4 regions of the Streptomyces sp. NPDC058371 genome follow, and region 1 is predicted to be linked to each of the others. Evidence: riboswitches for the same ligand, from Rfam matches in the RefSeq annotation. Region 1 holds a riboswitch; each other region holds the start of a gene.
The links. Region 1 has a riboswitch for thiamine pyrophosphate ahead of thiC (phosphomethylpyrimidine synthase ThiC). Riboswitches for the same ligand answer to the same signal wherever they lie in the genome.
Positions count from the first base shown of each region.

Region 1 (4,831 bases):
AGTCGGTGCAGGCAGAGGTCATGATGAGCTTTCTCGTGTCGGAGGAGCTCGCCTTCCGTATTCCGGTGGAGCTGCGATATGAGACTTGTGATCCTTTTGCCGTGCGGCTGACTTTTCATCTGCCCGGTGATGCTCCGGTGACCTGGACATTCGGGCGGGAGTTGCTGATCGACGGCGTGGGCCGGGCCTGCGGCGACGGGGATGTGCGGATCTCGCCGGCGGACCCGGAGGCATTCGGTGAGGTGCTGATCCGGCTTCAGGTGGGCGGCGACCACGCGCTGTTCCGGTCCGGCACGGCACCGCTCGTGGCATTCCTCGACCGCACGGACAAGCTGGTGCCGCTCGGGCAGGAGCGCTCTCTCGCCGACTTCGACACCCATCTCGACGAGGCGTTGGACCGCATCCTCGCGGAGGAGCAGAGCGCGGGCTGAGACGCGCCGCGCCCCTCAAGTGGCGTAACGCTTCCTCACCCAGAGGTGGCGTTCCAACGCTCGCGTTCAGAGGGGCCTGTGCCGCTCCCGCGAGGCGCTCCCGCGATGGGTCCTGTGCCGTTTCGGCGCGGGGGCCTGATCCGCTCCCGTCCAGGGGATCCGTACGGCTCCCGTTCAGGAGCCCGTGCACCCGGCGGCGTCAGTGCTTGCGGCGGCGGCCCTTGCCGCCGCGGGCCGGAGTCCGGGCACTCGCGGGCGCCGGAGCCCCCGTGCCGCTCGGGCGGTCCGCGGAGACCACCAGGGCCGCCAGCGCCGTGGTCACCGGTACGGACGCCACCAGGCCGATCGAGCCGACCAGCGTGCGCACGATCTCCTCGGCGACCAGCTCGCTGTTGGCGACCGTGCCGACGCTGCTCTGCGCGATCGAGAAGAGCAGCAGCAGGGGGAGGGCCGCACCCGCGTACGCCAGTACGAGGGTGTTGACGACGGAGGCGATGTGGTCGCGGCCGATCCGGATGCCCGCCCGGTACAGCCCGCGCCAGCCCATCGTCGGATTGGCCTCGTGCAGCTCCCAGACGGCCGACGTCTGCGTCACCGTCACATCGTCGAGCACACCGAGCGAGCCGATGATCACACCGGCGAGGAGCAGACCGCTCATGTCGATGGACGGATACAGGCCATGGATCAGGCCGGTGTTGTCGTCCACGTTGCCGGTCAGCGCGGCCCAGCCGATGAACGCGGAGCCCAGCAGGCCGATCAGCACCAGCGAGAGCAGCGTGCCGACCACCGCCACCGAGGTACGGGCCGACAGGCCGTGGCACATGTAGAGGGCGATCAGCATGATGGCGCTGGCGCCGATCACGGCCACCACCAGGGGGTTCGAGCCCTGCAGGATCGCCGGCAGGATGAAGAGCGTCAGGATCAGGAAGCTGACGGCGAGCGCGATCAGCGCCATGAGACCGCGCATCCGGCCCACCACCACGACGGCCAGCGCGAAGATCCCGGCGAGCACCGCCATGGGGATCTTGCGGTTCACATCGGTGACCGAGTACTGCAGGTTCTTGGGCGCGGAGGGCTCGTACGCGACCACGACCTTCTCGCTCTGGTGCAACTGGCGTGACTGGTCGGGCTGGACGATCTCCGTGAACGTACGGCCCTTGTCCTTGCCGGTGTCGATCCGGATCGTCGCCTTCTTGCAGTCGCCCGTCGCCTGTTGTTGTGCCGAGGAGCCCTCGGGCGTCGAGGTGTCACCGGTCGGGGTGTCCCCCGAGGCGTTCACGGACTTGCAGTCCACCTGGTCGACCCTGGTGACCGTGGCCTGCTGGGTCTGCCGGTCGAAACCGACGCCGGTGCGTTCGTGCGAGGGAGCGCCGCCCGGCCAGAACACGGCCAGGCCGACAACGACCGCGGCCGCGAAGGGGATCAGGACGGCGGCGATGACCTTGCGCAGGTGCTTGGAGACCGGGGCCGCGGGGCCATGGCTGTGCGAGTGGCCGTGTCCGTGACCGTCGCCGGGGCCGTGCGCGTCACCGGAGCCGGAGCCGGATCCGGGTCCGCCGCCGTTCCCGTGACCATTGTCACCGTCCGGCCCGTGCCCGTGCCCGTCGCCCGGACCCCGCCCGTGGCCGTCGCCCGGACCCCGTCCACGCGGCGGCTCGGACGGTGGGAACGGTGGCTGCTGCGTCGTGGTCACCGACCGATCATCGCAAGAACGGCAGGGGCCCTCTGTTCACCGCGCCAGATATGACGCTAGCGTGGAGGCACCTTTGCACACGCGGGAGCTCGGAGCACCGGGCTGAGAGGGCGCTGACCTTCGTCTCAGCGATGTTTCACATGAAACATCGGCAGACGGAACTCGCTGCGTCGACCGCCGAACCTGTTACCGGGTAATGCCGGCGTAGGGAGTAGGTCTCATGACCATCAAGGACGTACGCACGCCTGCCTCCAGCCAGACGGACGGAGCGAGTGCTCCGGCCGGCGACGGTGGGGCCCCCGCCTCCACCGAGAGCGGCGAGGCCGGGAAGTCCATCGGCTGGCACAAGGCATACGTCGAGGGCTCTCGCCCCGACCTGCGGGTGCCGGTCCGTCAGGTGCACCTCACCAACGGGCAGTCGGTCACGCTGTACGACACCTCGGGCCCGTACACCGATCCGACCGTCGACACCGACGTCCGCAGGGGGCTGGCACCGCTGCGCGAGAACTGGATCATCGCCCGCGGTGACACCGAGGAGTACGCGGGCCGTCCCGTGCGCCCCGAGGACGACGGAATCAAGCACACCTCACCGCGCGGGGGGCTCAGGAACCTCGACGCGGTCTTCCCGGGGCGGCCGCGGCAGCCGCGCCGGGGGCGTCCCGGGGAGGCCGTCACCCAGCTCGCGTACGCCCGCCGCGGGGAGATCACGCCCGAGATGGAGTTCGTGGCGGTCCGGGAGAACGTCGACCCCGAGGTCGTACGCGAGGAGATCGCCGCCGGCCGCGCGGTGCTGCCCGTGAACGTCAACCACCCGGAGATCGAGCCGATGATCATCGGCAAGCGCTTCCTGGTGAAGGTCAACGCCAACATCGGCAACTCGGCGGTCACCTCTTCCATCGAGGAGGAGGTGGACAAGATGACGTGGGCGACGAAGTGGGGCGCCGACACGGTCATGGACCTGTCCACCGGCCGCAACATCCACACCACCCGTGAGTGGGTGCTGCGCAACTCCCCCGTGCCCATCGGCACGGTGCCGCTCTACCAGGCGCTGGAGAAGGTCGACGGCCGTGCCGAGGAGCTGACCTGGGAGATCTACAAGGACACGGTCGTCGAGCAGGCCGAGCAGGGCGTGGACTACATGACGGTGCACGCGGGCGTGCGCCTTCCGTACGTGCCGCTCACCGCGAACCGCAAGACGGGCATCGTCTCGCGCGGCGGCTCGATCATGGCCGCGTGGTGCCTCGCGCACCACAAGGAGTCGTTCCTGTACGAGAACTTCGAGGAGCTCTGCGAGATCCTCGCCGCCTACGACGTCACGTACTCGCTCGGCGACGGGCTGCGGCCCGGGTCGATCGCGGACGCCAACGATGCCGCTCAGTTCGCGGAGTTGAGGACGCTCGGGGAACTCAACACGGTCGCGAAGCGTTTCAACGTACAGACCATGATCGAGGGCCCGGGCCATGTCCCGATGCACAAGATCAAGGAGAACATCGACCTTCAGCAGGAGATCTGCGAGGAGGCGCCGTTCTACACCCTCGGCCCGCTGACGACGGATGTCGCGCCGGCGTACGACCACATCACCTCCGGCATCGGCGCCGCGATGATCGCCTGGTGGGGCACGGCCATGCTCTGCTACGTCACGCCCAAGGAGCACCTGGGCCTGCCCAACCGTGACGACGTCAAGACCGGCGTCATCACATACAAGATCGCCGCACACGCGGCCGACCTCGCCAAGGGGCACCCCGGCGCTCAGGAATGGGACGACGCGCTGTCCGACGCCCGCTTCGAGTTCCGCTGGGAGGACCAGTTCAATCTGGCCCTCGACCCGGACACGGCACGGGAGTTCCACGACGAGACCCTCCCGGCCGAGCCCGCCAAGACGGCCCACTTCTGCTCGATGTGCGGGCCGAAGTTCTGCTCGATGAAGATCTCCCACGACATCCGCCGCGAACACGGCGGTTCCCAGGCGGAGATCGAGGAGGGCATGGCGCAGAAGTCCAAGGAGTTCGCGGCCGCGGGGAACCGGGTCTATCTGCCGCTGGCCGACTGACCGCTGGAACGGCGGTGTTCCTCGGGGTTGTCGACCGAGGAACACCGCCGCATTTCGGTGGCGCTGGGCATTCCTCAGGCGCTCGATCTGTTTTTTGAGCAGTTCGGTGGGGAAGAAGGCGGGACTGCCACCCACCTTCATCGTGTCGAACGTCGCGATGGTGGTACCGACTCGCACGACGACGTATCGATCGATCCGTGGGACTTTCCTGTCCGGCCCGCCCTTCTTGGACGGCGGGAGCGTGGCAGGGATGGTCACACGGAAGCGCACTGCTTCGTCGCCGATGTCCAAGGACTTCTCGGCAGCCATCTTCGCCTGGTACTTCCCGGTATAGCCCTCTCCGGTGAAGGACTTGCACGTCTTCAGCCCGTTGCGTACCTGATCGAAGGCCTGCTGAGCCCCCGTGCCCTCGTAAGCCGCAAGGGTGGAGCCCCTCGGATAGATATCGCCGTTCCAGTTGAAGACCTGGGTCACAAGGGAAGACGCGGCCGCCCAGCGCTTCGGCAGGCGGTTTCCGGTCTCGGTACGGCCTGTGACCGGTGCTGCTTCGGGGAGTGTCCCCGGCGTTCTCGGCCCGGCGCGCCACCCGATCCGAGAGGTCGGGAAGGTGTTCTTCGGCTCTCTCGGGTCGGCAGACTGGTGGGCATGACAGCCAGG
Region 1 covers NZ_JBHXJC010000016.1:15,459-20,289, forward strand. The annotation lists gene ACFWM2_RS33615 (SsgA family sporulation/cell division regulator) at 1-431, shown strand, start outside; gene ACFWM2_RS33620 (YibE/F family protein) at 631-2,124, opposite strand; TPP riboswitch at 2,196-2,352, shown strand; gene thiC (phosphomethylpyrimidine synthase ThiC) at 2,345-4,174, shown strand; gene ACFWM2_RS33630 (VWA domain-containing protein) at 4,820-4,831, shown strand, end outside.

Region 2 (4,831 bases), on a different contig from region 1:
TTCACCTCGCCCTTGTCCAGGATGAAGAACACGTCCGTGCTCTTCAGCGCCTTGACCGCCTGCAGGGTCAGCTGGTCGGGATCGCCCGCCCCGATTCCGATGACATGAATCTTTCGCACGACCCGAGTCTGCCCCACGCCACTGACAGCCGGTCTATCCGGGTTCACTCCCGCGCAGTCGCGGCGCCCACGCCACCGCGTCGACCGCCGTACCGTCCCGCTCCACGACCCCCGCCAACCTCCGCGCCCAGGCCGCCAGTTCCGCCAGATCCATCCCGTACGGCCGGTTCTGTCCGGATTCGGCGGCCCACTGTTCGGCGGCGCCCGCCCCGCGTCGCAGCAGCCGGGCGCCGCCCGTCGTGTTGCCCCGGGCCGCATGGGTCAGCCCCACCGCGAGCTGGGCCAGCCCGCGCCACAGCGCGCGCTCGTCCGCGGGACCCGACTTCCAGGCGTCCTCGAAGACCTCGTGCGCGTGGAACGGCTTGCCCGCGGCCAGCAGCGCCTGCGCCTCGACGACCGTCTCGGCGGGGCTGCGTACGACCCCTTCGGGTTGCCGCTCCACCCCGTCCGCGCCGTACGGCAGGGGCCGGCCGAGCCCGTCCCGGGGACGGGCGTTGCGGGCCCGTCCCTCCGTGTCCCGGTCGCGTCGGTCGTCAGCCCCGGCCCTGGAAATCCTGCTCATGCTCCGATTGTCCCGCGCCGGCCCCGGTGCCGCCCCCGCGCCCCCGGCGGACCGGCCTGTGGCGTGCGGTAAAGTGCTGTTCGCGCGATCACGCGGTTCACCGCGGCGAGCGCACCGGGACGTGGCGCAGCTTGGTAGCGCACTTGACTGGGGGTCAAGGGGTCGCAGGTTCAAATCCTGTCGTCCCGACGGTGCGAAGGGTCTTCGCGGGCGAAAGCCCGCGGGGGCCCTTTCTGTTCGCACCGGTCCCGCGGGGGCCGGACCGCACCCGGAGCGGGGCGGCACCCTCGCCACCGCTACAACTGGCGCATCAGGCCCACCACTCGGCCCAGGATGACCGCGTCCTCGCCGGGAATCGGCGCGTAGGCGGAGTTGCGCGGCATGAGCCACACCTGACCGTCCTGCCGGCGCAGCTGCTTGACCGTGGCCTCGTCCTCCAGGAGCGCGACGACGATGTCGCCGTGATCGGCGCTGTCCTGGCGGCGGACGGCCACCACGTCGCCGTCGCAGATGGCCGCCTCGATCATGCTGTCGCCGCTCACGGTCAGTGCGAAGAAATCGCCGTCGCCGACCATCTGGCGCGGCAGCAGGTAGATGTCCTCGATCGCCTCTTCGGCGAGGACGGGCGTGCCCGCGGAGATGCGGCCCACCAGCGGTACTGCGGCCGGCTCCGGCCCGCGGTCGGCGTCCAGACTCGGCGCCCAGGTGGGCCGTACCTGATACGCGCGGGGCCGGTGCGGATCGCGGTACAGGACGCCCTTTCGCTCCAGTACCGACAGCTGGTGGGAGACCGAGGAGGTGCTCGCCAGCTCGACGGCCTCGCCGATCTCACGCATGGACGGCGGATAGCCCTGCCGCGCCACCTCGGTCCTGATGAACTCGATGATGGCCTGCTGGCGGCCGGTCAGCTCGCCCTGCACCGACCCGGTCCCGGGCGGCCGGCCGCGGCGTGCCCTCGCGAGGTTCTCCACCTGCGCCCCCTCCGTTCAAGATCCCGTCAGTGCGTCACCATAGCCCGCCCTCCCGGACAAAGGGAACGTCGTCCGCGTATCACGGTATTCACTCCCAGGCGTCCCTCCCCGGGCACACCGTGCGGCGCGGGCGTGACCCGCCGCACCGGCCCGGTCACCGTCCGCCGACCGCGCACGGCTGCCGTCCGCCCCACCACCTGGACGTACGCGCGGGCCGGGCTATCCTGGCCGGCGTACCGGACACGGGGTGCCCCGCACGAGGGCTGAGATCACACCCGTCGAACCTGAACCAGTTAGGACTGGCGGAGGGATGTCTCATGTCATTGCCGCATGCCCGCGGTGAGGTGGCCGTCGGGTCCCCGCAGCGCGTCTTCGACGGGCGGATGCCCGCCGCTCCCGGTGATCTGCGGGTCGAGGCCCGTGGCATCGCACCCGTCCCCGAGGACGCGCGGTACGGCAGCCCGGCCCGGCTGTTCACCGTGTGGTTCGCCCCCAACCTGACCATGACGGGCGTGTTCACCGGCACCGCCGGCGTCGCGCTCGGCCTCGACTTCGCCACCGCCCTCACCGCCGTCGTCCTCGGCACCCTCCTGGGCGCGGTGCCGACCGCCTACCTGGGCACCTGGGGCAGCCAGACCGGTGCGGGGCAACTCCCGCTCGCCCGGCTGGCGTTCGGGCGGGCCGTTGCGGTGCCGGGCGCCCTGCAGTGGCTCTCCTCGATCGCCTGGGACGCGCTGATCGGCCTGTTCGGCGGGGACGCGCTGGCCCAGCTGTGCGGCTGGCCGTTCTGGCTGGGCGTCCTGGTCATGATGACCGCCCAAGGGGCTCTCGGTGTCCTCGGGTACGAGGCGATCCACCGGCTCCAGACCGTGATGACGTTCGCGCTCGCCGCCGCCTTCGCCGCGCTGACCGCCAAGCTGCTCGGCGGCAGCCACCCCGCCGCCGTCGCCACGGTCCATGGCGCCGACCGGGCCGGCGCGTTCGTCCTGACCTGCACCATCGCACTGAGCCTCGCGTTGTCCTGGGCCCCCTACGCCAGCGATTTCAGCCGGTATCTCCCGCGCACCGCGTCCCGGCCGCGGATGTTCTGGTGCACGCTGCTCGGCGTCAGCGTGTCCTTCGTGGCCGTCCAGGCACTGGGCCTGTGGGGCGCGTCCGTCTTCACCGACCAGACCGCCCGAGGCGTCGACACCCTGCTCGGCGGCGGCGTCCTCGGTGCGTTCGGCCTGCTCGCCGTCGCGCTCGCGGCCCTGTCCAGCAACGCCATGAACGACTACAGCGGCTCGCTGGCCCTGCAGACCATGGGGGTACGCCTGCCGCGTCCGGTCGCCGCCGCGCTGGCCGCCGCCCTCGGCTTCCCGCTCGTCCTGTGGATGCACGCGGCCGACACCACCACCCGCTTCCAGAACGTGCTGCTGCTCGTCGGCTACTGGATCCCCGGATTCGTCGCGATCGTGGCCGTCGACTGGCTCGTCCGGGCCAGGGCCCGCGCCGGCGCCCCGGTCGACCTGGCCGCCGAGAACGCCCGCCCGCAGCAGTGGTGGCCCGCGCTCACGGCGTTCGTCGTCGCCTTCGCCGCCGCCGTCCCGTTCATGAGCACCAGCCTGTACGTGGGTCCGGTGGCCGACGCCCTGCACGGCGCCGATCTCGCCTACGGGGTGGCCTTCGTCGTGGCGCTCGCCGTGTACGCCCCGCTGCGCCTGGGTCTCGGCGCTACCTCGAAGGAGACCCGGTCATGACACAGCCGGCCACATCACCCGGTGCCGCGACCGCACCGGTTCCGGCAGCCGCCGTCGCGCCGCCGCGCGTCCTGACCGTCGCCGGGTCGGACTCCGGGGGCGGCGCCGGTATCCAGGCCGACCTGAAGACGATGCTCGCGCTGGGCGCGCACGGCATGAGCGTGCTGACCGCGGTCACCGCGCAGAACTCCCTCGGGGTCCAGGGGGCGTGGGAGCTGCCGGCCGAGGCGGTGCGGGCGCAGTACCGCAGCGTCGTGGACGACATCGGCGTACAGGCGCTGAAGACCGGCATGCTGGCCTCGCCCCTGCTCGTCGAGACCGTCGCCGAGCTGCTCGCGGACACCGCCGCACCCGTGGTCGTGGACCCGGTGAGCGTCTCCAAGCACGGCGACCGGCTGCTCGCCGACGACGCGCTGGACGCCGTACGGACCGTACTGCTGCGGGTCGCGACGGTGGCGACCCCGAATCTCGACGAGACGGCGCAGCTCACCGGGGTCTCGGTGACGAGTGAAGGGGACATGCGCCGGGCGGCGGAACGGCTCCTGGAGTACGGGCCGCGGTGGGTCCTCGTGAAGGGCGGTCATCTGCCGGGCGAGGCCGTGGACCTGCTGACCGACGGCCGCGAGGAGCACTGGCTGCGGGCCCCGCGCCACGACAACCGCCATACGCACGGCACGGGTTGCACCCTGGCCTCCGCGATCGCGGTCGGCCTGGCGCAGGGGCATCCGGTACCGGAGGCGGTGCGCCGGGCGAAGGAGTACGTCACGGGTGCGATCGCCGCGGGCTTCGCCCTGGGCGCGGGCCTGGGCCCGGTCGACCACGGCTGGCGGACCCGCCCGCGCCGGTGACGCGCTGCGCCCGCACTTGGTTGTCGAGGTGAGCCGGGCGCGTCTCGCCGAGCGGGTTCCTGCGGTTCGGGTGGGCACCGGGCTCCCGCGGTTCGGGTCGGCCGGGGTCGCCTTCCGCTACCGGGTCCCGGCGGGGGTCGTCGTTCGGGTCGGCCGGGACGCCTCCCGTTACCGGGTCCCCGCGGTCCTGAGTGCCGTGAGGACCAGCGTGCGGGCGACGGCGACGGTTTCGGTGAGCGATACGCGTTCGTCGGGGCCGTGGGCGAGGCGCACGTCGCCGGGTCCGTACTGCAGCGTCGGTATGCCCGCCGCCGCGTAGAGGCGCAGATCGCTGCCGTACGGCGCGCCGCGCTCCCGGGGTCCCGGTGAGCCGGTGGCGTCCGCGTGTGCGGTGCCGACCACCTCGCGCAGGGGATGCCCGGGGGCGAGCCTGCCACTGGCGAACCGGCCGCCGGGCCAGGAGACGACGGCCGGGTGGTCGCGCAGCCATGGATCGTCCGCGCACGCCTGGGCAACGCACAGTTCGAACTCGGCGCGTGCCGCGGCGGGTTCCTCGCCGAGCCGCAGTCCCAGCCTCCCGTCGGCGACGAGA
Region 2 covers NZ_JBHXJC010000001.1:623,387-628,217, forward strand. The annotation lists gene cobF (precorrin-6A synthase (deacetylating)) at 1-119, opposite strand, end outside; gene ACFWM2_RS02695 (DUF309 domain-containing protein) at 154-681, opposite strand; tRNA gene ACFWM2_RS02700 (tRNA-Pro) at 797-870, shown strand; gene lexA (transcriptional repressor LexA) at 978-1,652, opposite strand; TPP riboswitch at 1,886-1,980, shown strand; gene ACFWM2_RS02710 (purine-cytosine permease family protein) at 1,970-3,391, shown strand; gene thiD (bifunctional hydroxymethylpyrimidine kinase/phosphomethylpyrimidine kinase) at 3,388-4,239, shown strand; gene ACFWM2_RS02720 (ArgE/DapE family deacylase) at 4,408-4,831, opposite strand, start outside.
Region 2: another riboswitch for thiamine pyrophosphate. It lies ahead of ACFWM2_RS02710 (purine-cytosine permease family protein); the one in region 1 lies ahead of thiC (phosphomethylpyrimidine synthase ThiC).

Region 3 (4,831 bases), on a different contig from region 1:
GACACGGCGGGCGCCCGCTTCGAGCACCTCGTCCAGATTGCCGAGGTCGATGCCGCCGATGGCGAACCAGGGGCGATCGGTGCCCAGCGAGGCGGTGTGGCGCACCAGGTCGAGGCCGGGTGCGTGCCGGCCGGGCTTGGTGGGCGTGGGCCAGCAGGGGCCCGTGCAGAGGTAGTCCACGCCCTCCTGGACCGCGGCGGCCGCGGCCTCGGACCCGGCGTGCGTGGAACGGCCGATCAGGACGTCCTCGCCGAGGATCGCGCGGGCGGCAGGGACGGGGAGGTCACCCTGGCCCAGGTGCAGCACATCGGCGCCGACGGCGTGGGCGACGTCCGCACGGTCGTTCACCGCGAGGAGCTTGCCGTGGCGCGCGCAGGCGTCCGCGAAGACCTGGAGGTGCGCCAGCTCCTCGGCCGCCTCCATGCCCTTGTCGCGCAGCTGCACGATGTCGACCCCGCCCGCCAGGACCGCGTCGAGGAACTCGGCGAGGTCGCCCTGGCGCCTACGGGCATCCGTGCACAGGTAGACCCGGGCGTCGGCGAGCTGCTGGCGGGCGGTGGCGGCGGTCTCGGGCATGGGTGTGTGTCCCCCGTGGTCGGTGGCGCGTACGGACCGCGGCGGCCGGGTGAGCGGCGAGCCGTGGTCCGTACGCCGGACGGTTGTCGGATCAGACGGCGAGCGCCTGGGCGCGGCGCTTCACCTCCGTGCCGCGATTCTCGCTCAGAGCCTGCGCGGGGGTGCCGGGCAGGGTCGAGTCGGGGGTGAAGAGCCACTCGAGCATCTCTTCGTCGGTGAAGCCGTCGTCCCGCAGGAGCGTCAGGGTGCCGGTCAGGCCCTTGACGACCTTCTGCTCGACCCCGTCGATAAAGGCGGCGGGGACGTGCAGCGCGCGGTTCTCACCACGGCGTACGGCAATCAGCTGGCCTTCCCTGACCAGCTGCCGGACGCGGGTCACCTCGACGCCGAACTGTTCGGCGATGTCGGGGAGGGTGAGCCAGGCGGGGACGAGAGCATCGATCTTTGCGTCAATCTCGGTCACGGGACAAGCCTGCCATCCCGGACTGACAGTCGGAAGCCAGACCCCTCCGACCAGGGGTGACGGACCAGGGCCCGCCCGGCGGATCATGCGCCGGGTCGTGGGGTGTGGCACGCACACTCGCGGCGTTGTCGTCGGCCGTGATGGCTCCGCTTTGCGCGGCACGCACCCCACCCCGCTCGGCCCAGTCTCCGGGCACCGTGCGGACGGAACCGCAGGATCCGCCGGACAGACCCTAGGCCGCGGCGGCCTTCAGCGGCCGCGCCGGGTCCGCGAGCAGTTCCGGATCCATAGGGGTCCCCGCCTCGATGACCTTGCGGCCCTGGGCCAGGTCCCGGGGGCGGCCGACCGCGAGAAGCGCGACGAGCCGGCCCTCCCGCAGCCAGCAGACCGTCCAGGCCGCCCCCGAGGGGTCGCCGCGCCACACGGTCGTGTCGGCGGAGTCGTGGTGGCCGACGTACTGCACGAAGCGGCCGAACTGCTCGGACCAGAAGTACGGGACCGGGTCGTAGGCCGCCGGGGCCTCGCCGATGATGTTCGCCGCCACCGTGCGCGGCCCCTGCAGGGCGTTGTCCCAGTGGTGGACCAGCAGGCGCCCCTCGTACCGCCCCGAGGGGAAGGAGGCGCAGTCGCCGACCGCGAACACGTCCGGCGCGGAGGTGCGCAGATGGGCGTCGGCCAGCACCTCGCGGTGGGCACCGAGCGTGATCCCGGAGCCGGCCAGCCAGGCGGTGGCGGGGCGGGCGCCGATGCCGACGACGACCGCGCCCGCGGGCACCCGCGAACCGTCGTCGAGGATCACCGCGCCGGGCTCGATACGCTCCACGCGCGCGTGGGTGCGCAGCGTGGCACCGCTGTCGGCGTACCAGGCGGCCATCGGCGCGGCCACCTCGGCGGGCAGCGCTCCGGCCAGCGGCCGGTCGGCGGCCTCTACGACGGTCACCGCGCAGCCCGCCTCACGCGCCGCCGTGGCGAACTCGGCCCCGATCCAGCCCGCTCCCACGACCACGATGTCGTGCTGCTGGGCGAGCACGGGACGCAGCCGCTCGGCGTCGTCGAGGGTGCGCAGGAGATGGACCCCCGGCACGCCCTCGGTGCCCGGCAGCCGGATCGGTTCGGCACCCGTCGCGAGCACGAGGACGTCGTACGGGACCGGACCGGAGTCGGTGTCCAGCTCGTGGTCCCCGGGGCGCACGCCGAGCGCCTCGCGGCCGAGTTGCAGTTCGATGCCCAGGCTCTCGAAGTCCACGTCGAAGGCGGAGCCCTCGGCCTTGCCGAGCAGCACGGCCTTGGACAGGGGTGGCCTGTCGTACGGCTGGTGCGGCTCCGCGCCGATCAGGGTCACGCTGCCGGTGAAGCCCTGTTCCCGCAGGGCGACCGCGGTCTGCACCCCGGCCATGCCCGCGCCCACGACGACGACCCGCCGCGCTGTCCGCTCCTGCGTCTGCTCGCTCACCTGATCACCTTAGACACCTGACAAAATGTCAGTCAGGGGACGTGCTCAGTGACCTGTTCCACACTTTCGTGGATCTGTTCCACCACGCTCGTCCCGCTGCCCGCCTGCGACTCCCACTTCCAGGTCTCCTCCAGGCGCACCCGGCCGTCGGCCAGTTCGACGACCGCGGACACGCAGTGCCCGGAGGAGGTCGTGCCGTCGTGCTTCAGCTGCACGTAACGGAAGTCGAGCCGGTCCCCCTCCCGTCTACCCACGAGATGACCACGTACGACATCGCCGCCGGCGTACTCGGCCCAGATCACGCCGTCCTTCTCGTGGTACGTGAACCGGGTGCGGGTGCCGACCTGCCCCGGCGCCTGGTCGGCGACCGGGGCCAGGACGAGACCGTCGAGCGAGCGGGCCACGCGGAGGGCTCCTCTACTGAGGTTCGAGTACTGAGGTTCGTGACGAAGGGCTAGGCTGGCCAACGTAAAGCACACGCGGGAGCCCGGACGAACCGGGCTGAGAGGGAGGCTGGGACGGCCTCCGACCGTACGAACCTGATCCGGGTCATGCCGGCGAAGGGAGGGGCTGGACGCCCATGTCGCGTACCTCAGACGTCCTGGTCATCGGGGGCGGAATCATCGGTCTGGTGACCGCCTGGCGGGCCGCTCAGCGCGGGTTCTCCACCGCGGTCGTGGACCCGGAACCGGGCGGCGGAGCGGCGCAGGTGGCCGCCGGCATGCTGGCCGCCGTCACCGAACTGCACTACGGCGAGCAGACCCTGCTGGGACTCAACCTCGCCTCCGCGCGCCGCTATCCGGACTTCGTGGCCGAGCTGACCGCGGCGACCGGCCTGGACCTCGGCTACCGCCAGTGCGGCACGCTCGCCGTCGCGCTCGACGCCGACGACCGGGCCCATCTGCGCGAACTGCACGCCCTGCAGAGGCAGTCGGGCCTGGAGTCGGAGTGGCTGAGCGGCCGTGAGTGCCGTCGCCTGGAGCCGCTGCTGGCGCCCGGAGTGCGCGGCGGCCTGCGGGTCGACGGCGACCACCAGATCGACCCGCGCCGGCTGGCCAGGGCTCTGGTCACCGCATGCGAGCGCGCCGGGGTCGTCTTCCACCGGACCTGGGCCGAGCGGCTCTCCGTCGTACGGGACCGGGCCGCCGGCGTCGGCACCGCGCACGGCACCGACCTCTCGGCGGGCCACGTCGTCCTCGCCGCGGGCAGCCTCAGCGGGCGGCTCGCCGGGGTCCCCGACGCCGTACTGCCGCCCGTGCGGCCGGTGAAGGGGCAGGTGCTGCGGCTGACCGTGCCGCAGCGGTACGCGCCCTTCCTGAGCCGGACCGTGCGCGCCGTCGTCCGCGGCAGCCAGGTCTATCTGGTGCCGCGCGAGAGCGGCGAGCTGGTCGTCGGCGCCACCAGCGAGGAGCTGGGCTGGGACAGGACGGTGACCGCGGGCGGCGTGTACGAGCTGCTGCGCGACGCCCACGAGCTGGTCCCCGGGATCACCGAACTGCCGCTCACCGAGACCCGGGCCGGACTGCGACCCGGCTCCCCGGACAACGCGCCGCTGCTCGGTCCGACCGAGCTCGACGGCCTCCTGCTGGCCACCGGGCACTTCCGCAACGGCGTCCTGCTCACGCCCGTGACCGGCGACGCCATGGCGCACGTCCTCGCCACCGGTGAACTCCCGGCCGAGGCACGCCCCTTCACCCCCAAGCGCTTCAGCACGGCCCTCACGGAGCAGCCCGCATGAACATCATCGTCAACGGCGAACAGCAGCGGATCGCCGCGGGCACCGCGCTCGACACCCTCGTCTCGGCCCTGACCCCGGCCCCGTCCGGCGTCGCCGCCGCGCTCAACGAAACCGTCGTCCCACGCGCGCGGTGGTCGTCCACGTCCCTCTCCGAGGGAGACCGCGTCGAAGTCCTCACCGCCGTCCAAGGAGGCTGACCCATGGCCGACGATCCCTTCGTCCTCGGCGGTACGACCTTCTCGTCCCGGCTGATCATGGGCACCGGAGGCGCCCCCAGCCTCGACGTGCTGGAACGCTCGCTCGTCGCGTCCGGCACGGAGCTGACGACGGTCGCGATGCGGCGGGTGAACCCGGCGGCCCACGGCTCGGTCCTCTCCGTGCTCGACAAGCTCGGCATCCGGGTGCTGCCGAACACGGCGGGCTGTTTCACCGCAGGGGAGGCCGTCCTGACCGCGCGCCTGGCCCGCGAGGCCCTCGGCACCGACCTGGTCAAGCTGGAGGTCATCGCCGACGAGCGCACGCTGCTGCCCGATCCGATCGAGCTGCTGGATGCCGCCGAGACGCTCGTGGACGACGGCTTCACCGTGCTGCCGTACACGAA
Region 3 covers NZ_JBHXJC010000005.1:72,355-77,185, reverse strand. The annotation lists gene thiE (thiamine phosphate synthase) at 1-576, opposite strand, end outside; gene ACFWM2_RS17640 (Rv2175c family DNA-binding protein) at 668-1,039, opposite strand; gene ACFWM2_RS17635 (NAD(P)/FAD-dependent oxidoreductase) at 1,272-2,492, opposite strand; gene ACFWM2_RS17630 (hypothetical protein) at 2,525-2,896, opposite strand; TPP riboswitch at 2,962-3,075, shown strand; gene thiO (glycine oxidase ThiO) at 3,073-4,230, shown strand; gene thiS (sulfur carrier protein ThiS) at 4,227-4,427, shown strand; gene ACFWM2_RS17615 (thiazole synthase) at 4,431-4,831, shown strand, end outside.
Region 3: another riboswitch for thiamine pyrophosphate. It lies ahead of thiO (glycine oxidase ThiO); the one in region 1 lies ahead of thiC (phosphomethylpyrimidine synthase ThiC).

Region 4 (4,831 bases), on a different contig from region 1:
CGCTGTGCATGCAGTTCCTGATCGACGACGGCAGCTGGTGGCAGGGTCTGCTCATCGGGTTCGCGGTGGCCGCCAGCGCCACGCTCGGTGACCTCGGCGAGTCCATGATCAAGCGGGACCTGGGCATCAAGGACATGGGCACGCTGCTGCCGGGGCACGGCGGCATCATGGACCGGCTGGACTCGCTCCTGCCGACGGCACCCGTGGTGTGGCTGCTCCTGGTGATCTTCGTGGGCTCCGGCTGACCACTGCGCCCTGACCTTGTTGTACGTCGCTGACCTGCAGTTCTTGAGTGAGAGGCTCGCTGTCCACAGGGCGGCGGGCCTCTCTTCATATGTCTGCGACACTGGTAGAGCTATGCCTAAGCCCGGAGAACTCACTTTCGTCGCCCCCCGCGGAGCCAAGAAGCCGCCGCGGCACCTTGCCGATCTCACGCCCGCCGAGCGTAAAGAGGCGGTTGCCGCGATCGGTGAGAAGCCGTTTCGCGCCAAGCAGCTCTCGCAGCACTACTTCGCGCGGTACGCGCACGACCCGGAGCAGTGGACGGACATCCCGGCCGCCTCGCGCGGGAAGCTGCAGGAAGCGCTGCTGCCCGAGCTGATGTCCGTCGTCCGGCACATCAGCTGTGACGACGACACCACCCGCAAGACCCTGTGGCGGCTCTTCGACGGCACGCTCGTCGAATCCGTGCTGATGCGGTACCCGGACCGGGTCACCATGTGCATCAGCTCGCAGGCCGGCTGTGGGATGAACTGCCCGTTCTGCGCCACCGGACAGGCCGGGCTGGACCGGAATCTGTCCACCGGCGAGATCGTGCACCAGATCGTGGACGGCATGCGCGCCCTGCGGGACGGCGAGATTCCCGGTGGCCCGGCGCGGCTGAGCAACATCGTCTTCATGGGCATGGGCGAGCCGCTCGCCAACTACAAGCGGGTCGTGGGCTCGATCCGGGCGCTCACCGACCCCGAGCCGGACGGTCTGGGGCTCTCGCAGCGCGGAATCACCGTGTCGACCGTGGGCCTGGTGCCCGCGATCCACCGGTTCTCCGACGAGGGCTTCAAGTGCCGCCTCGCCATCTCCCTGCACGCGCCGGACGACGAGCTGCGCGACACCCTCGTCCCCGTGAACACGCGGTGGAAGGTGCGCGAGGTGCTGGACGCCGGCTGGGAGTACGCGGCCAAGTCGGGGCGCCGGCTGTCCATCGAGTACGCCCTCATCCGTGACATCAACGACCAGGCGTGGCGTGGTGACCGGCTCGGACGGCTGCTCAAGGGCAAGCCCGTGCACGTGAACCTGATCCCGCTGAACCCGACGCCCGGCTCCAAGTGGACCGCCTCGCGGCCCGAGGACGAGAAGGCGTTCGTCGAGGCCATCGCGGCCCACGGCGTGCCGGTCACCGTCCGGGACACCCGCGGCCAGGAGATCGACGGGGCCTGCGGGCAGCTGGCGGCGGCGGAGCGCTAGGACCCGGCTGCCCGGTGTCACCGGGGAGCCACCAGCCGCGTTCCGGCGAGGGAGCGGTAGTCTGACTGGCGTACGTACATCTTCATATTCCGACAGGGGAGCGCCACAGCGCTGAGAGTGCGGCACAGGCCGCAGACCCTCTGAACCTTGCCCAGGTCATTCTGGGTAGGAAGTTCGGTCGTTACTCAAGCTGTTGCGCCCTGCCCGGGAACTATCAGAGGTTCCCGGGCAGGGCCGCGTCTCTTCCTGGTCATCCCAGGAGGAATTCAGTGAGCACCACCAAGAGGTTGACGGCAGCGGTCGTCGCCACCGGTCTCGGGCTCGTCACGCTCTCCGCGTGCGGCTCGTCCGACGACAACGCCGGCTCCGGGTCCAAGACCGTGACCCTCGTCAGCCATGACTCCTTCGCCGCCTCGAAGAGCGTGCTCAAGGCGTTCGAGAAGGAGTCCGGGTACAAGGTCAGGGTCCTCAAGGACGGCGACGCCGGGCAGGCCGTCAACAAGGCCATCCTCACCAAGGACAACCCGCAGGGCGACGTCTTCTTCGGCGTCGACAACACACTGCTGTCCCGCGCGCTCGACAACGGACTCTTCCAGCCGTACGCGGCCAAGGGCCTGTCCGCCGTCGCCGCGGACGTCCAGCTCGACAAGGCCGAGCACCGCGTCACACCCATCGACTCCGGTGACATCTGCGTCAACTACGACAAGCAGTACTTCGCCGACCACAAGCTGGCCCCGCCGCAGTCCTTCGACGACCTGGTGAAGCCCGCGTACAAGAACCTGCTCGTCACGGAGAACGCCTCGACGTCGTCGCCGGGCCTCGGCTTCCTGCTCGGCAGCGCGGCGCGGTACGGCGACACCGGCTGGCAGGACTACTGGAAGAAGCTCAAGGCCAACGGCGTGAAGGTCGTGGACGGCTGGGAGCAGGCCTACAACGACGAGTTCTCCGGTTCGGCCGGTGGCAAGAAGGCGAAGGCCGACCGCCCACTGGTCGTCTCGTACGCCTCGTCGCCGCCCGCCGAGGTCATCTACGCCGATCCGCGGCCCAAGACCGCGCCGACCGGCGTCGCCACCGGCACCTGTTTCCGGCAGATCGAGTTCGCGGGCCTGCTGAGCAACGCGAAGAACGCCAAGGGCGGCAAGGCGCTGCTGGACTTCCTGATCACCAAGAAGTTCCAGCAGGACATGCCGCTGAACATGTTCGTGTACCCGGTGGTCGAGGGCGCCCGGGTCCCGGCCGAGTTCACCGAGTTCGGGCCGGCCGCCAAGAACCCCGAGACGCTCGCCCCCGGCACCATCGCCGACCACCGTGACCAGTGGGTCAAGTCGTGGACCTCACTCGTACTGAAGTAGCGCCCCGGCCGCCCGGGAAGTCCCGGAAACAGGGGGAGCCCGGGGCGTCCCGGGCGCGCAGGGGGCTCTCCCGCGGCGGCGCGGCGCGGCTCGGACTGATGGCGCTGCCCGTCGCGTTCTTCGCGGCCTTCTTCGCGTACCCGGTGGCGGCGATCGTCGGCCGCGGGCTCAAGGCCGACGGGGTCTGGCGGTTCGGGCGGATCGGCGAGGTGCTCGCCCAGTCCGACATCCGGCACGTCCTGTGGTTCACCACCTGGCAGGCGTGCGCGTCGACCGCGCTCACGCTGCTGATCGCGCTCCCCGGCGCGTATGTCTTCGCGCGCTTCGAGTTCCGGGGCAAGCAGGTGCTGCGGGCGGTGGTCACCGTCCCCTTCGTGCTGCCGACCGTCGTCGTCGGCACCGCATTCCTGGCGCTGGTCGGCCGGGGCGGGCTGCTCGACGAGCTGTGGGGCGTACGGCTGGACACCACTGTCTGGGCGATCCTGCTCGCGCACGTCTTCTTCAACTACGCCGTCGTCGTCCGGACGGTCGGCGGTCTCTGGGCGCAGCTCGACCCGCGTCAGGAGGAGGCCGCGCGGATGCTCGGCGCCTCCCGGTTCGCCGCCTGGCGCAAGGTGACCCTGCCGGCTCTCGGGCCCGCCCTCGCCGCTGCCGCTCTCATGGTCTTCCTCTTCACCTTCACCTCGTTCGGTGTGGTGCAGATCCTCGGCGGCCCCACCTTCTCGACCCTCGAGGTCGAGATCTACCGGCAGACCTCGGAGATCTTCGATCTCTCCACCGCCGCCGTGCTGACCATCGTCCAGTTCGTGGCGGTCGGCGCGATCCTCGCGGTGCACGCCTGGACCGTACGGCGCCGGGAGACCGCCCTGCGTCTGGTGGACGCCTCGATGACCGCGCGCCGGCCGCGTGGGGCCGGGCAGTGGGCGCTGCTCGCCGGGGTCCTCGCGAGCATCGCCGTCCTGCTCGTGCTGCCTCTCGGGGTGCTGGTCCAGCGGTCCCTGGACACCCCCGGCGGTTACGGGTTGGCGTACTACAGAGCGCTCACCTCCGAGGACGGCGGCATCTTCCTGGTGGCGCCGATCGAGGCGATCGGCAACTCGCTCCAGTACGCGTTCGCCGCCACCGCCGTCGCCGTGCTGATCGGCGCTCTCGCGGCCACCGCCCTCACCCGGCGTGCGGGCCGGCTCGTCCGCGGGTTCGACGCGCTGCTGATGCTGCCGCTCGGCGTCTCCGCGGTCACGGTCGGCTTCGGGTTCCTGATCGCCCTGGACGAGCCGCCGCTGGATCTGCGGTCCTCCTGGATCCTGGTGCCGCTCGCGCAGGCACTCGTCGGTGTCCCGTTCGTGGTCCGCACGATGCTGCCCGTCCTGCGCGCGGTGGACGAGCGGTTGCGGGAGGCGGCGACCGTGCTCGGGGCGTCGCCGTGGCGGGTGTGGCGCGAGGTCGATCTGCCGATGGTGCGGCGGGCGCTGCTGATCGCGGCCGGGTTCGCCTTCGCCGTCTCGCTGGGCGAGTTCGGGGCGACCGTCTTCATCGCGCGGCCGGACAATCCGACGCTGCCGGTCGCTGTGGCCCGGCTCCTCGGTCGTGCCGGTGACCTGAACTACGGTCAGGCGATGGCCCTTTCGACGATCTTGATGGTGGTGTGCGCGGTGGCGCTGCTGGTTCTGGAGCGCTTGCGGACCGACCCGACGGGGGAGTTCTGATGACCAGGCTCACGGAGGTGCGGGGTGCCCTGCTCGGCATCGAGGCGGCGACCGTACGGTTCGGCGGGCGGCCCGTGCTCGACGCCGTCGGCCTCGACGTCGCCGAGCACGAGATCGTCTGCGTGCTCGGACCGAGCGGCAGCGGCAAGTCGACACTGCTGCGGGCGGTGGCGGGACTGCAGACGCTCGACGCGGGCCGGGTCCAGCTCGACGGCCGCGATCAGTCGGGGGTGCCCGCGCATCGGCGGGGCGTCGGGCTGATGTTCCAGGACCATCAGCTCTTCCCGCAGCGGGATGTCGGCGGCAACG
Region 4 covers NZ_JBHXJC010000006.1:126,115-130,945, reverse strand. The annotation lists gene ACFWM2_RS20200 (phosphatidate cytidylyltransferase) at 1-245, shown strand, start outside; gene rlmN (23S rRNA (adenine(2503)-C(2))-methyltransferase RlmN) at 358-1,464, shown strand; TPP riboswitch at 1,549-1,654, shown strand; gene ACFWM2_RS20190 (thiamine ABC transporter substrate binding subunit) at 1,734-2,816, shown strand; gene ACFWM2_RS20185 (ABC transporter permease) at 2,792-4,522, shown strand; gene ACFWM2_RS20180 (ABC transporter ATP-binding protein) at 4,522-4,831, shown strand, end outside.
Region 4: another riboswitch for thiamine pyrophosphate. It lies ahead of ACFWM2_RS20190 (thiamine ABC transporter substrate binding subunit); the one in region 1 lies ahead of thiC (phosphomethylpyrimidine synthase ThiC).